One region of the Mesorhizobium sp. WSM3864 genome, then DNA from elsewhere that is predicted to be linked to it. Evidence: predicted binding sites of a transcription regulator. Region 1 holds the regulator's gene; the other holds the start of a gene.
What was found. The regulator HrcA, encoded in region 1, represses chaperone genes, less so after heat shock. The targets are predictions, from matches to a motif close to GTTAGCACTCNCNNNNNGNGAGTGCTAAC.
Positions count from the first base shown of each region.

Region 2: a site for HrcA is predicted at 5,029-5,057, ahead of groES (co-chaperone GroES). Genes of this name have one in related genera too.

Region 1 covers NZ_NSGD01000008.1:38,357-45,757, forward strand. Annotated here, with positions in the region: gene CK215_RS17855 (sorbosone dehydrogenase family protein) at 1-1,223, opposite strand, end outside; gene CK215_RS17860 (hypothetical protein) at 1,334-1,531, opposite strand; gene hrcA (heat-inducible transcriptional repressor HrcA) at 1,563-2,645, opposite strand; gene rph (ribonuclease PH) at 2,813-3,529, shown strand; gene CK215_RS17875 (VOC family protein) at 3,606-4,016, shown strand; gene rdgB (RdgB/HAM1 family non-canonical purine NTP pyrophosphatase) at 4,017-4,694, shown strand; gene hemW (radical SAM family heme chaperone HemW) at 4,691-5,869, shown strand; gene CK215_RS17890 (low molecular weight protein tyrosine phosphatase family protein) at 5,866-6,189, shown strand; gene CK215_RS17895 (hypothetical protein) at 6,272-6,460, opposite strand; gene CK215_RS17900 (hypothetical protein) at 6,468-6,665, opposite strand; gene rsmI (16S rRNA (cytidine(1402)-2'-O)-methyltransferase) at 6,819-7,401, shown strand, end outside.
Region 2 covers NZ_NSGD01000010.1:167,264-174,664, reverse strand. Annotated here, with positions in the region: gene CK215_RS21005 (ABC-F family ATP-binding cassette domain-containing protein) at 1-564, shown strand, start outside; gene htpG (molecular chaperone HtpG) at 725-2,617, opposite strand; gene groL (chaperonin GroEL) at 2,889-4,517, opposite strand; gene groES (co-chaperone GroES) at 4,570-4,884, opposite strand; gene CK215_RS20985 (Hsp20 family protein) at 5,233-5,709, shown strand; gene CK215_RS20980 (Hsp20/alpha crystallin family protein) at 5,794-6,303, shown strand; gene CK215_RS20975 (hypothetical protein) at 6,682-7,401, shown strand, end outside.

The sequences.
Region 1 (7,401 bases):
ACGAAGCCGGTGGCGAAATCCTCATACTCGCCGGTCGGCTTGCCGTCCTTGAACTTCAGCCGCACCACCTTGTAGCCGGTGCGGACATTGCGGTTCCACGAGCCGTGCAGGGTGACGAAGGCGTCGCCCTTATAGTCGGCCGGGAAGTTGCCGCCCTCGTAAAAGGCGATGTTGAGCGGCGCCGAATGTGCCTGGATCAGCACGTCCGGCACCGTGACCTTGCCGGCGAGATCGGGCCGCGCGCCTTTGTGGCGCGGATCCTCGTTGTCGCCGATATAGTACCAGGGCCAGCCATAGAAGGCTCCCTCCTTGACGGCAGTCGCATATTCGAAAGGCACGTTGTCGCCGAGCTCGTCGCGTTCGTTGACGACGCACCAGAGCGCGCCCGTGGCCGGCTGCACCGTCATGCCCGAGCAGTTGCGCAGGCCGGTGGCGACCATCCTGCGGTTCTTGCCGTCAGGATCGAAAGCGAGCACATCCGCTCGGCCTTCCTCCGCGCCCCAGGTAGCGCCGAGCGGTGCCGATCTCGCCCATTCTTCGACGCCGCCCTTCGGCCTCGCTCCCATGCCCTCCGCGGTATTCGAGCCCGAGCCGACCGAGAGATAGAGCGTTTTGCCGTCGGGCGAAAAGGCGATGTCGCGCGTCCAGTGATGGCTCGACGGGATGTCCGAGACGATCGTTTCGGGCTTGCCCGAAGCTTTGAGGTCGCCGTCGCGATAGGCAAAGCGGACGACGCTGTTGCTGTTGGCGACATAGACCCATTGCGGCTTGTCGCCCGGCGGATAGAAGGCGATGCCGTAGGGCCGGGTCAGGCCTTTGGCAAAGACCGACTTCTCGGCGGGCTTGGCGCTGCCTTCGGCCAGTCGATAGACGCGGACCTGGTTCGCCCTGCTGTCGGCGACGAAGAGATCGCCGTTCGGCGCCGTGCGCACGACACGCGGGCTGCTGATGCCCGAAGCCACCAGTTCGGCCGAAAAGCCGAGTGGGAGGGCTGGCGTGGCATCCTCGGGGCGATCGGTGACACCGCCGCCGTTCGAGGCGGATTCGGCGACATTCGGCTTCGGGAGATCGTCGGGCCTGATGAGGCGCCGCACGCCGGGCCGGTCGGCCTTCCAGTCACCGAAGGCCTTTTTGCCGGTGAGCAGGGGCTGGTCGGCCTGCTGCGCGACGGCGCCGGAGGCCAGGAACAAAGCGAGGGCGGCAAGGCCGGCAATGCGTATCATGCTGTTCTCCGTTATTCGCCAACGTGCATCAGCAACCAGACAGCGAATATCGGGCAGGCTTTCCAAAAGAGAAGCCGGGCATGCGGATTTTGACGGGAAACGCCGGCAGTTCAGCTCTCTTCGATATCCAGATCGTCGTCGAGCTGCTTTTCCAGCGCGACCAGATCGGCCGGCAGCGGCAGGCCCATGGCGCGCATTTCCCTGAGCTTCTCGCGCAGTAGCTCCTGGATCTCGTGATCGTCTTCCGGCTGGTTCACCATCTCCTCGAGCAGCAGGCTGATCTGGGCCTTGAACGATTCCAGCGCCATTTCCACCCTCCTTGCGACGTTTCCCGCTCGCCTACCTCAGCATGCGCGAAATCAACTGGGCCGTATAGTCGACCATCGGGACGATGCGGGCATAGTTCAATCGCGTCGGGCCGATGACGCCGAGCGCGCCGACGACGCGCGCATCCTTGTCGCGATAGGGCGCGACCACGAGCGACGAACCGGACAGCGAAAACAACTTGTTCTCCGAGCCGATGAAGATGCGCACGCCCGGACCTTCCTCGGCGAGGTCGAGGAGCTGCAGCAGTCCGTCCTGCGTTTCCAGATCCTCGAACAGATGGCGCAGCAATTCGAGATCGGCCTGGGCGGTGACGTTTTCCAGAAGATTGGCGCGGCCGCGCACGATGAGGCGCGCCGGCAGGCCGCTCTCGGCGCCGGCCCAGACCGCGAGGCCCTTCTCGACCAGTTCCTGCGACAGCGTGTCGAGAGCCGCCCTGGTCTCGTCCTTGATGCGCGCGATCTCGACCCGGGCCTCGGCCAGCGTGCGGCCGCGGATATGGGCGTTGAGGAAGTTCGAGGCCTCGTGCAGCTGCGAGACGGTGATACCGGCCGGCAGGTCGACAACGCGGTTCTCGACATCGCCGCTCTGCGACACGAGGACGGCGAGCGCCTTGGTGGGTTCCAACTGGATGAACTCGATGTGCTTCAGAGCCACCTCGTTCTTGGCGGCGAGCACCAGGCCGGCGCCGCGCGACATGCCGGAGAGCATCTGGCTGGCCTCTGTCAGCATATGCTCCAGCGTCGCGCCCGAGCCCGAGGCACGCACCTGCGCCTCGATGACGCGGCGCTCGTCGTCCGACAGATCGCCGAGCTCCATAAAGGCATCGACGAAGAAGCGCAGGCCGGTCTGGGTCGGCAGGCGCCCGGCCGAGATATGCGGCGCGTAGATCAGCCCCAGATGCTCGAGGTCGCTCATCACGTTGCGGATGGTGGCCGGTGACAGCGACGACGGCAGGATGCGCGACAGGCTGCGCGAGCCGACCGGCTCGCCGTCGCGCAGATAGGAATCGACAATCCGCCGGAAGATGTCGCGCGAGCGCATGTCGAGCGACTGAAGCACGGGCGGCTGCGATGCGGGATCGACTGCCTTGTTCATTCCAGCGAAAAACCTCCTATTGGAAGATATAGACTTAAGCCTCCCTGGCGCAACCCGGGCCATTTTCCCTTTGCGCGGAGTTTCCTTGGCGCCCTTTTCCTTTGCGCCATCCATCGCATGCGTCTACAAGCCGCCGACGAATCCAAAACGATAGGAAAGAAGGCCGAATGCGCCCCTCCAAACGCCAGCCCGACGAAATGCGCGCCATCTCCTTCGAGCGCGGCGTCTCCAAGCATGCCGAAGGCTCGTGCCTGGTGAAGTTCGGCGACACGCATGTGCTGTGCACGGCGAGCCTGGAGGAAAAGGTGCCGGCCTGGATGCGCAATTCCGGCAAGGGCTGGGTTACGGCCGAATACGGCATGCTGCCGCGCTCGACGGGCGAGCGGATGCGCCGCGAGGCCTCCGCCGGCAAGCAGGGTGGCCGCACGCTGGAGATCCAGCGGCTGATCGGTCGTTCGTTGCGCGCCGTTGTCGACCTGCAGGCGCTGGGCGAACAGCAGATCACCGTCGACTGCGACGTCATCCAGGCCGACGGCGGCACCCGCACCGCCTCGATCACCGGCGGCTGGGTGGCGCTATACGATTGCCTGCGCTGGATGGAAGCGCGCCAGATGGCCAGCGTTTCCAAGGTGCTCAAGGACCATGTCGCGGCGATCTCCTGCGGCATCCATGACGGACAGCCGGTCATCGATCTCGATTATCTCGAGGATTCCTCGGCCGGCACCGACGCCAATTTCGTCATGACCGGCAAGGGCGGCATCGTCGAGATCCAGGGCACGGCGGAAGGCGAGCCCTTCTCCGAAGAGCAGTTTTCGGCACTGATGGGACTGGCCAAGAAGGGTATTTCTCGGCTGGTCAGCCTGCAGCAGATGGCGGTGGCGTAGGTTTTCGAATGCCGAGCCTAGGCACCCCCCTCTGGCCTGCCGGCCATCTGCCCGACAGGGCAGAGGGGGGTGCTTCGTGACTCCCTCCGCGATTCTGGAATCAGCGCTCTACGTCACAGACCTAACCGCTGCCGAAGCCTTCTACCGCGACATCCTCGGCCTGGATCCGCTGGGCAAGGTCGAAGGCCGCCACGTCTTCTTCCGCTGCGGCAACGGCGTGCTGCTCATCTTCAATGCCGAGGCGACGAAAATTCCGCCGGCGCCCGACGCCAGGCTGAAGGTGCCGCCGCACGGCACGGTCGGCGAGGGGCATCTTTGCTTCACCGCGACTGCGGCCGAGATTGCCGAATGGCGCAAGCATCTGGCGGCCAAGAACATCGCCATCGAAAGCGATTTCGAGTGGCCGCAGGGCGGACATTCGATCTATATCCGCGACCCTTCGGGCAATTCGATCGAGTTCGCCGAACCAAGGATCTGGGGTCTCTGAATGCATTCTTTGAACGGACAAAAGATCGTCGTCGCCAGCCACAATGAAGGCAAGCTGCGCGAATTCGCCGACTTGATGGCCCCGTTCGGCTTCGAGGCGAAGTCGGCCAAGGATTACGGCCTCCCGGAACCGGACGAGACCGGCACGACCTTCGAGGAGAATGCCTATATCAAGGCCTATGCCGCCGCCAAGGCCACCGGCCTGCCGGCGCTGTCGGACGATTCGGGGCTCTGCGTCGACGCGCTCGACGGGGCGCCCGGCGTCTACACAGCCAACTGGGCCGAGACGGCGGACGGCACACGCGATTTCGGCATGGCCATGCAGCGCACCGAAGTGGCGTTGCAGGAGGTCGGCGCGACCGAGCCGGCGCAGCGCACCGGCCGTTTCGTCGCCGTCATCTGCCTCGCCTTTCCCGATGGCGAGGCCGAATATTACCGCGGCGAGGCCGAAGGCACGCTGGTCTGGCCGCCGCGCGGCACGCTCGGCTTCGGCTACGATCCGGTGTTCCTGCCCAACGGCTTCGCCAAGACTTTTGGCGAGATGAGCGCCGAGCAAAAGCATGGCTGGAAGCCCGGCCAGGCAACAGCCCTGTCGCACCGCGCCCGCGCCTTCCAGAAGTTTGCCCAGGCCCGCTTGGATTTGGCGCGGCTGGATCCGGCGCGGCTCGGGTCAAAATGATTGGGACAGGCCAGACCATGCCGCTCGACCGCAGCCCCGGCTTCGGCGTCTATATCCATTGGCCGTTCTGCGCGGCCAAATGCCCTTACTGCGACTTCAACAGCCACGTTCGCCACCAGCCGGTCGACCAGGAGCGTTTTGCGCGGGCCTTCGAGACGGAGCTCAAGACGATGCGCGCCCGCACCGGGCCGCGCGAGGTGACCAGCGTCTTCCTCGGCGGCGGCACGCCGTCGCTGATGAAGCCGGAAACGGTGTCAGCGGTTCTGGAAGCCGTAGCGAAGAACTGGACGGTGCCTGCCGGGATCGAGGTGACGCTGGAGGCCAATCCGTCCTCGGTCGAGGCGGAGCGCTTCCGCGGTTACCGGGCGGCCGGCGTCGACCGTGTCTCCCTCGGCGTGCAGGCGCTGAACGACAAGGACCTGCGCTTCCTCGGCCGGCTGCACAATGTCGAGGAGGCGTTGCACGCCATCGGGCTGGCGCGGGAAATCTTTCCGCGGCTCTCCTTCGACCTGATCTATGCGCGGCCCGGCCAGACGCCGGAGGCTTGGGCTTCAGAGCTTGAACAGGCGATCGGCCACGCCGCCGACCACCTGTCGCTCTATCAACTCACCATCGAGGAGGGCACGCCGTTCCATGCACTCCACTCAGCGCGAAAATTCGTCCTGCCCGACAACGACCATGCCGCCGACCTCTACGCGCTGACGCAGGAGGTGACCGCGGCGCACGGGCTTCCGGCCTACGAAATCTCCAACCACGCGCGGCCGGGCGCGGAAAGCCGGCACAACCTGACTTATTGGCGCTACGGCGAATATGTCGGCGTCGGACCGGGCGCGCATGGCCGCTTCGTCGAGGACGGCCGCCGCACCGTGACGGTCGCGCAAAAGATGCCTGAGACCTGGGCCAACCTGGTCGAAGCCAGGGGCCATGGCGTCACCGGCGGCGAGGTGCTGACGCGCGCCGAAGAAGCCGACGAGTTCCTATTGATGGGGCTGCGGCTGGCCGAAGGCATCGACCTCCAGCGCTACGAGACGCTTGCCGGGCGTAGTCTGGCGAGCGACCGATTGTCGGTGCTGCAGGAAGAGGGGCTGGTGGCGCCGGTCGGCAACGCCCGCCTCCGCGCCACGACCGCCGGCATGATCGTGCTCGATGCGGTGGTGGCAGACCTCGCGCGGTGAAAAAGGTTCTCTTCGTCTGCAGCCAGAACCGCCTGCGCAGCGCCACCGCCGAGCAGGTGTTTTCCAGGCGCCGCGACCTCGAGGTCGAATCGGCCGGCACCAATCACGACGCGGACAACCCGCTGACGCATGAGCTGGTCGCGTGGGCCGAGATCATCTTCGTCATGGAGAAGGCGCATCGAGTCAAGCTGCAGAAGAAGTTCCGGTCAAGCCTGATGCGGGCACGGGTGATCTGCCTCGACATCCCGGACAACTATGCGTTCATGGATCCGGAACTGGTGCGGCTGCTCGAGGCGAAGGTCACTAAATATCTGGGCTGAATGGCGTCAGGCGCCAAGCATGGCGCTTCGCTCCTCGCTCCGCCTGGGATGAGGCGAGAGATCGCGAAGCGTCGCAACTGCTCTAGGCGTCGTGCTTCTGGCGGTGCTTCCCGCGATCCTTTTCCGCATGCGCGCCGCCGGAACGGCCTTGCTTCAGGTCGGTCTTGTCGCGGCGGTTCCCGTGCTGGGCGGCGATCGGATGGGAAGGAATGCCCTCGCGGGCGGTCTTGCTTTCGAGTCGTGTGATGAAAATGTCGAAGCGATTGGGCATCGTCCGGTCAGTGCTCCGTCGTGCTTTCGGTTTCGGTCGAGGCGTCTTGAACCGCGGGGCTTGGAAGCGGCTTCATCACTTCCTTGTCCTTTGTTCTGGCGGAAGGTTCCCGATTCTCCGAACCGGCAGCCTTCTCCGATCCGGCAAAGCGCTTGCAGCCCGAATAATAGGGCGTGAAAGCGTCTTGAATGATCAGGCTGTCCATCCTGTCCTCCTCCTCGGGAATCAGGGGTAAAATCCGCCTTACGCGGTTTGGTTCCGCATCGTGGCAAAGGCATGGCGATTCCCCCGCGTCGCCATCACGTTTTGCAACCGCAGATCAGCCGTGGCAAACAGTGGCGCGTGGGGAGGGCCTCAATTGACCGGCGACAAACGCAGTTATGTGATCGGGCAGACCGAGATTGCGGCGCGGCCGCTGGAGCCGGCGCTCTATCTGGTGGCGACGCCGATCGGCAATCTCGCCGATGTCACGCTGCGTGCGCTGGAGACGCTGGCCGGCGCCGACATCGTTGCCTGCGAGGATACGCGCGTCTCGCGCGTGCTGCTCGAACGCTACGGCGTTCGCCGGCGCACCACGGCCTATCACGAGCACAATGCCGCCGAGGCCGGGCCGAGGCTGATCGAGTCGCTCGCTGCCGGACAGAGCGTGGCGCTGATCTCGGATGCCGGCACGCCGCTGGTTTCCGATCCCGGCTACCGGCTGGTCGGCGAGGCGCTGGAGCGCGGCATCCGCGTTATTCCGGTGCCCGGACCGTCGGCGGCGCTTGCCGCGCTGACCGCTTCCGGCCTGCCTTCCGACGCCTTTCTGTTCGCCGGCTTCTTGCCGGTCAAGGCAGGCCAGAGGCTCACCAAGCTCGAAAGCTTCAGGCAGGTGCCGGCGACGCTCATCTTCTATGAATCGCCGCGCCGGCTGGCCGAGACGCTTGGCGCGATGGTGCAAG
Region 2 (7,401 bases), on a different contig from region 1:
TGCGTGATGGGCGTCAACGGCGCCGGCAAGTCGACGCTTTTGAAGCTCGTGGCCGGCGCCTCCGAGCCGGATGAGGGCTCGGTGGCGCGCGGTCCGAGCGTCAAGATGGGCTATTTCGCCCAGCACGCCATGGAGCTGCTCGACGGCGAGCGCACCGTGTTTCAGACGCTGGAAGACAATTTCCCGCAGGCCGGCCAGGCGCCGCTCAGGGCTTTAGCCGGCTGCTTCGGCTTTTCCGGCGACGAGATCGAGAAGAAGTGCCGCGTGCTCTCGGGCGGCGAGAAGGCCAGGCTGGTGATGGCGCTGATGCTGTTCGATCCGCCGAACCTTCTGGTGCTCGACGAGCCGACCAACCACCTCGACATGGCGACCAAGCAGATGCTGATCGAGGCGCTGGCGCAATATGAAGGCACGATGCTGTTCGTCTCGCACGACCGCCATTTCCTGTCCGCACTATCGAACCGCGTGCTGGAGCTCACGCCGGATGGCATCCACACCTATGGCGGCGGCTATACGGAATATGTCGCCAGGACGGGGCAAGAGGCACCGGGGCTGAGGGGGTAGGGCGGCGCTGTGACCTCTGAGCGTAGTAGCGTGGAGAAGCCTTGACCCGTCGGCAGGACAGAGGGGGGCGCGAAGGATCGCGACCGATCTCACCCTTGCGCCGCCTCCTCGTGAGAAGTCACGGCAGGATCCGGGCTCCGTGAGGCGCCCAACGCCCCCACTACTCCCTCGCCAAACCGCGCTCGATCAGGCGAGCAAGCCGCGCCGAAAACGCCCTGGCATCGGCCGGCTTGTCGCCGTCCAGCACGCGCGCCTCGTCGTAAAGCAGATGCGCGGCGTCTTCCTTGAAAGCGCGCTCGCCGTCGCCGAGCTTCGCCAGCGCCGTGACGCGCTCGTGCCGCGGGTTGATCTCGAGGATCGGCTTGGCCGCCTTGTCGAGGCGGCCGGCGGCGTTGAGCAGCCGCTCGAACTGGCGGTCGGGACCGTGCTCCGGTGCGACCAGGCAGACCGCGCTTTCGGTCAGGCGGTCGGAGGCCTTCACGTCCGAGACCTCGTCTCCCAGCGCCGTCTTCACGAAGGCCAGGAAGGTCGCGATTTCGGACGAGATTTCGGCATCCGGCTTGGACGCGGTGTCGAGCAGCGGGATCTCCGACAGTTCGGCCGCGCCCTGCGTCACCGATTTGAACGGCTTGCCGTCGAATTCCGGCGCCATCGTCGTCCAGAAACTGTCGACCGGATCGGTCAAAAGCAGCACTTCGATGCCGCGCGCCCGGAACCCTTCGAGCTGCGGCGAGACCTCGAGCCGGGCGCGGTCTTCCCCGACCATGAAGAAGATCGCCTTCTGCCCTTCCTTCATCGCGGCGACATAATCGGCCAGGCTGCGCAGCGTTTCGCCGGAAGCGGTCGAGCGGAAGCGGGCGAGCTTCAGCAGCTGCTCGCGCCGCTCGTAGTCCTCGTAGATGCCTTCCTTGAGCACGACGCCGAAATTCTCCCAGATCTTGGCGTAGGCCTCGGCATCGTTATCGGCGAGTTTGCCAAGATCGCCGAGGACGCGGTTGGTGACACCCTTGCGGATCGCGGCGAGCAGCGGGTTTTCCTGGATCATCTCGCGCGAGACGTTGAGCGGCAGATCGGCGGAATCGACCAGGCCGCGCACGAAGCGCAGATAGCGCGGCAACACGTCGGCATCGTCGGTGATGAAGACGCGCCGCACGTAGAGCTTCATACGACCCTTGCGGTCCTGGTCGAAGAGATCGAACGGACGCGAGCCCGGCACGAAGGCAAGCGCGCTGTATTCGTGCCGACCCTCGGCGCGGAAGTGGATGGTGGCGGCCGGCTCGTCATACTGGCCGGCGATGCTGCGGTAGAAGTCGGTATATTCCTCGGGCTTTATGTCGCTCTTCGGCCTCACCCAGAGCGCCGTGCCGTCGGCGATATCGCGCGGCTCGGCGCCCGGCTTCTCAACAAGCGTGATCGGCACCGGCACGTGGCCGGACTGCGACTTCGCCAGCCCTTCGAGCCGGTAAGGCGTGGTGTAGGAACTCGCATCGTCCATCAGATGCAGCACGACGCGCGTGCCGCGCCTGGGAGCTGCCGCAAGCGGCACGGGAGCGATCTCGTAGGTGCCCTTGCCGTCGGAAGACCAGCGCCAGGCTTCCTCGCTGCCGGCCTGCCGGCTGATGACATCGACATGATCGGCCACCATGAAAGCGGAGTAGAAGCCGACGCCGAACTGGCCGATGAGTTGCGAGTCCTCAGTCGCCTTGCCGGCCTCGACGCGCTCGATGAAGGCACGGGTGCCGGAGCGTGCGATGGTGCCCAGAGCCTCGGCCATCTCCTCGCGGCCCATGCCGATGCCGTTGTCCTCGACGGCAAGCTGCTTGTTGTCGGGGTCCGCCGAAATGGTGATGCGCGGCTTTGCGTCTTCGCCCAGCAGCTCGGGACGGGTGATCGCTTCGAAGCGCAGCTTCTCGCACGCGTCCGCGCCGTTGGAGATCAGCTCGCGCAGGAAGACGTCCCGGTCCGAATAGACCGAATGCACCATCATGTGCAGCAGCCGCGAGACATCCGCCTCGAATGTCCTGGTTTCCGTCGTCTTGGTATCCGTCGTCATTCAGAATCTTCCCACATAGTAACTCTGGCCCGTCGCGCCGCGGCGTGTCGAAGCTGCCAATCTCCGCCGATGAGGGGAGATGTCCGACAGGACAAAGGGGGCGCGTCCCGCCAGCCGATCTGTCGCGGAGTGCTTTCTCGCTTTTCCGGTTCTTGTCAATTCAGAAGGGTGCCGTTTCCCTCGCGCTCCCTTTTGCCCTGCCGACCAATCTCCCCCGATTGAACCCTGTCGGGGGAGATTGGCTGTGTCGGCGCCGCGCCTCCCCAGCGTCCTAGAAGTCCATGCCGGCGCCGGCGGGCATGGCGGGTGCCGCTTCCTTCTTCGGCTTCTCGGCGACCATCGCCTCGGTGGTGACGAGCAGGCCGGCGATCGAGGCTGCATCCTGCAGCGCGGTGCGCACGACCTTGGCCGGATCGATAACGCCCTGGCTGAAAAGATCGCCATATTCGCCGGTCTGGGCGTTCCAGCCATAGGCGAAATCGGTCTTCTCGCGCAGCTTGCCGACGATGATCGAGCCTTCCGCCCCGCTGTTCTCGGCGATCTGACGCGCCGGCGCCTCGATGGCGCGCCGCACGATGTCGACGCCGTATCTCTGGTCGGGGTTGTCGGCAGCCACCGCGTCGAGCGCATTGGCGGCCCTGAGCAGCGCCACGCCGCCGCCCGGAAGAATGCCTTCCTCGACCGCCGCGCGCGTCGCATGCATGGCATCGTCGACGCGGTCCTTGCGCTCCCTGACCTCGACCTCCGTCGAACCGCCGACGCGGATCACAGCCACGCCGCCGGCGAGCTTGGCCAGACGCTCCTGCAGCTTCTCGCGATCGTAGTCCGAGGTGGTCTCCTCGATTTGCGCCTTGATCTGCGCGACGCGGCCCTGGATCTCCTCCTTCTTGCCGGCGCCATCGACGATCGTGGTGTTCTCCTTCTCGACCACCACTTTCTTGGTGCGGCCGAGCATCTCCAGCGTGACGTTCTCAAGCTTGATGCCGAGATCCTCGCTGATAGCGGTGCCGCCGGTGAGGATGGCGATGTCCTCCAGCATGGCCTTGCGGCGGTCGCCGAAGCCCGGAGCCTTGACGGCCGCAACCTTCAGGCCGCCGCGCAGCTTGTTGACCACCAGCGTCGCGAGCGCCTCGCCCTCGACATCCTCCGCGATGATGAGCAGGGGCTTCGCCGACTGAACCACCGCCTCCAGAACCGGCAGCAGCGCCTGCAGGTTGGAAAGCTTCTTCTCGTGGATCAGCACATAGGGCTCTTCGAGCTCGACGCGCATCTTATCCTGATTGGTGATGAAGTAAGGCGAGAGATAACCGCGATCGAACTGCATGCCTTCGACCACTTCCAGCTCGGTGTCGGCGGTCTTGGCTTCCTCGACGGTGATGACGCCCTCGTTGCCGACCTTCTGCATCGCCTCAGCAAGGAAACGGCCGATCTCGGCATCACCATTGGCGGAAATCGTGCCGACCTGGGCGATCTCGTCATTTCTGGTCACCTTGCGGGCGTTGGTCTTCAACTCCTGAACAATAGCCTCGACGGCTTTGTCGATGCCGCGCTTCAGATCCATGGGATTCATGCCGGCGGCAACGGCCTTGGCACCTTCCCTGACGATGGCCTGGGCGAGAACGGTCGCGGTGGTCGTGCCATCGCCGGCGATATCGCTAGTTTTCGAGGCGACCTCGCGCACCATCTGCGCGCCCATGTTCTCGAACTTGTCCTCGAGCTCGATCTCCTTGGCGACAGTGACGCCGTCCTTGGTGATGCGCGGAGCGCCGAACGACTTGTCGATGACGACATTGCGGCCCTTAGGGCCGAGGGTGACTTTCACCGCGTCGGCGAGAATATTGACGCCGCGCAACATGCGGTCGCGGGCGTCGGAATGGAATTTCACTTCCTTGGCAGCCATTGGAACACTCCTTCAGCAGGCAGCTTTCATTCACCGGATCGGGTGGGCCGGTTCAAGCCGCTTTTCCCAACGCCGATGTCTGCTCGACCACACCCATCACGTCGCTTTCCTTCATGATGAGCAGGTCTTCACCGTTGAGCTTGATCTCGGTGCCGGACCACTTGCCGAACAGGATGCGGTCGCCGACTTTGACGTCGAGGGGAATGAGCTTGCCGCTCTCGTCGCGCGCGCCGGAACCGACGGCGATGATCTCGCCTTCCTGCGGCTTCTCCTTCGCCGTGTCCGGGATGATGATGCCGCCGGCCGTCTTCTCCTCGGCCTCGACGCGGCGGACCAGAACGCGGTCATGCAATGGATGGAACTTCATATCGTTCTCCTTCGGGACAAACAGATTTTGAGAGGTTCCTCCACTCCGGACCGGAAGGACCGGAGCGGGGCTCGCGATCCTTTCGGCCTCGCGCATGTGGATGTGGTTTTGCACGCGCCGGTTTCAAGAGGCCGCAAGAAATTTTTTGGCACTCGCAACAGCCGAGTGCTAGCGCCGTGAAAACAAAGGTAAATTATGCAGCTTTGACGGGCGCGCCCCGGACCTCTTGACGGCAAAGGAATCAATTCCCAAATCGAGCCTGCCGGCGCCTGAAGTGGCCGGCAAGGTCAAGGAGCGCCGCTGCCTTGGCGCTCCTCGTATCTATGTTGCTCAATGGAGGATGTAGCTATGAGAACCAGTTTCGACTTTTCTCCCCTGTTCCGGTCGAGCATCGGCTTCGATCGAATGCTGAACGCGCTCGAGACCGCAAGCCGCATCGAAACCGCTGACAACTGGCCGCCCTACGATATCGCCAAGAGCGGCGAGGACGACTACCGCATCACCATGGCCCTGGCAGGCTTCAGCCAGGACGAACTGGCCATTACCCAGGAGCAGAACATGCTGATGGTTTCTGGCCAAAAGGCAGGCGAGGATAACGGCGAGTACCTGCATCGCGGCATTGCCGGCCGCGCATTCCAGCGTCGCTTCGAGCTTGCCGATCACGTCAAGGTCGTCGATGCGAGCCTCGTCAACGGCCTGCTGACAATCGACCTCAAACGCGAGATCCCGGAAGAAATGAAGCCGCGCCGGATCGAGATCACGGCGGACAAATCATCGCCAAAGGCCGCGACAAAGAAAATCGAGGCCGACAACAAGGCGGCCTGAGCCTTCTCGCCGCGCTTTGCGCCAAGCGCCGGGTGATGTTCCCGGCGCTTCCTTGTCTTCCGGATGAACAGAAAGGAGGAAAAAATGAGTGTTCGTGATCTGATTCCCTGGGGCCGAAACAATGGCAACCAGGTTCCAAGTGTCTTCCGCGACGGCGAACGCGATCCTTTCCTGTCGCTGCATCGCGAGGTGAATCGGCTGTTCGACGACGTCTTCCGGGGTTTCGGTTCCGGCTTGCCATCCCTAGGCGGCGTATCAGCCTTTGGTGCCGGCTGGCCGAGCGTTGAGATCTCCGACAACGAGAAGGAGATCAAGGTGGCGGCCGAAGTCCCGGGCCTGGACGAGAAGGACATCGAGGTGCTGCTTGATGATGGCGTGCTGACGCTGAAGGGTGAAAAGCGCTCCGAGACGGAGGACAAGGAGCGGCAGTTCTCCGAGCGCGTCTATGGCCGCTTCGAGCGTCGCATCCCGCTGGGCTACGAGATCGAAGAAGACAAGATCGATGCCCGCTTCAAGAACGGCGTGCTGACGGTAATGCTGCCCAAGACCGCGAAGGCGCAGTCGCAGGCCAAGCGTATCGAAATCAAGAGCTGATGTCTCAGTGCAGGGGTTGGACCGACCGGTCCGGCCCCTGCGGCATGACGGAACTCTCGTGGCTAGATGGAACGGCCAACGCTGGCGTGGGTGCTGGCTGGAGCGTGGAACGGCTCCCTTTCCAAACGAGTGATCCGCTCGCAGCGGGCGCAAGAGGCTCGCTTGCGGCTCGATGACGTGCGGCCGACGCAGGCCATTCTAACCGTTTACCGCGCTGAGCGCAGATGCCGCTGACGGAACACCGCGCAAGCCTCTGGAAATCCGCGATAACCTTAATTCCTTCCTTCTTTTGGTCAGGCTTCCCGTACGGAACGTTAAGGGCTAGATTAGCAATTCGTTAAGTAATACGGCGGGTGTGAGCGTAAGAGGTGTGCCGTTATGAATTTCAAATCCCTGATCAAACGGGCCGAGGACGTAGACAAGGAATTTCAAGAGCTCCAGTCGGATCTGGCAGAGGCTTTCGAAGAATGTCTTTCGGCTGACGAAGAGACCTCCCCGGGATACGATTCTGCCGCCGACCTGGCGGCAAGCGAGGAGGAACCGCCGGGCGAGACTCAGTCCGAGGCTTCCGCCTCCCGGCTGACGCCGCACACCCAGACACGGTTGGCCGCCTTGGAAGCCGTTTCCGGACTCTTCCGCGACGGACAGGGTCATCTGGAGGAGATCGGGTCAAGGCTGGCCGAGATCGCCACAGCGCACCACATGACGCGCGATATCCTGAACGCCCTGCATCGCGATGCGCTGCGCGCCAATGAGCTGGAGCTGGAGAACGCCGCTCTGGGCTCCGAACACAAGGCCTTGTCGGAACAATTGCTTGACGCTACGCGCAAGCAGCGCGAACGCGACGGCGCGGCCGAGGCCTGGCAGCAGCGCGAGGCAAGTCTCGTCCAGGACAGGGAGTCGCTGCGCGAGGCGCTTGCAGCGGTGCGGCTCGAAATGGTCGAGATGGGCAATGAGAGCGCCAGGCGCGAGGCTGAGTTCGGTGAGATCGTCAAGACCCTGACGGCCAAGACCGTCGAAGCCGACAGGCGCGCTGTCGAGAACAAGCTGCTGCGCGAGAAGCAGGTCGGGCTTTCGATCGAGCTGGAGCAGGCGCAA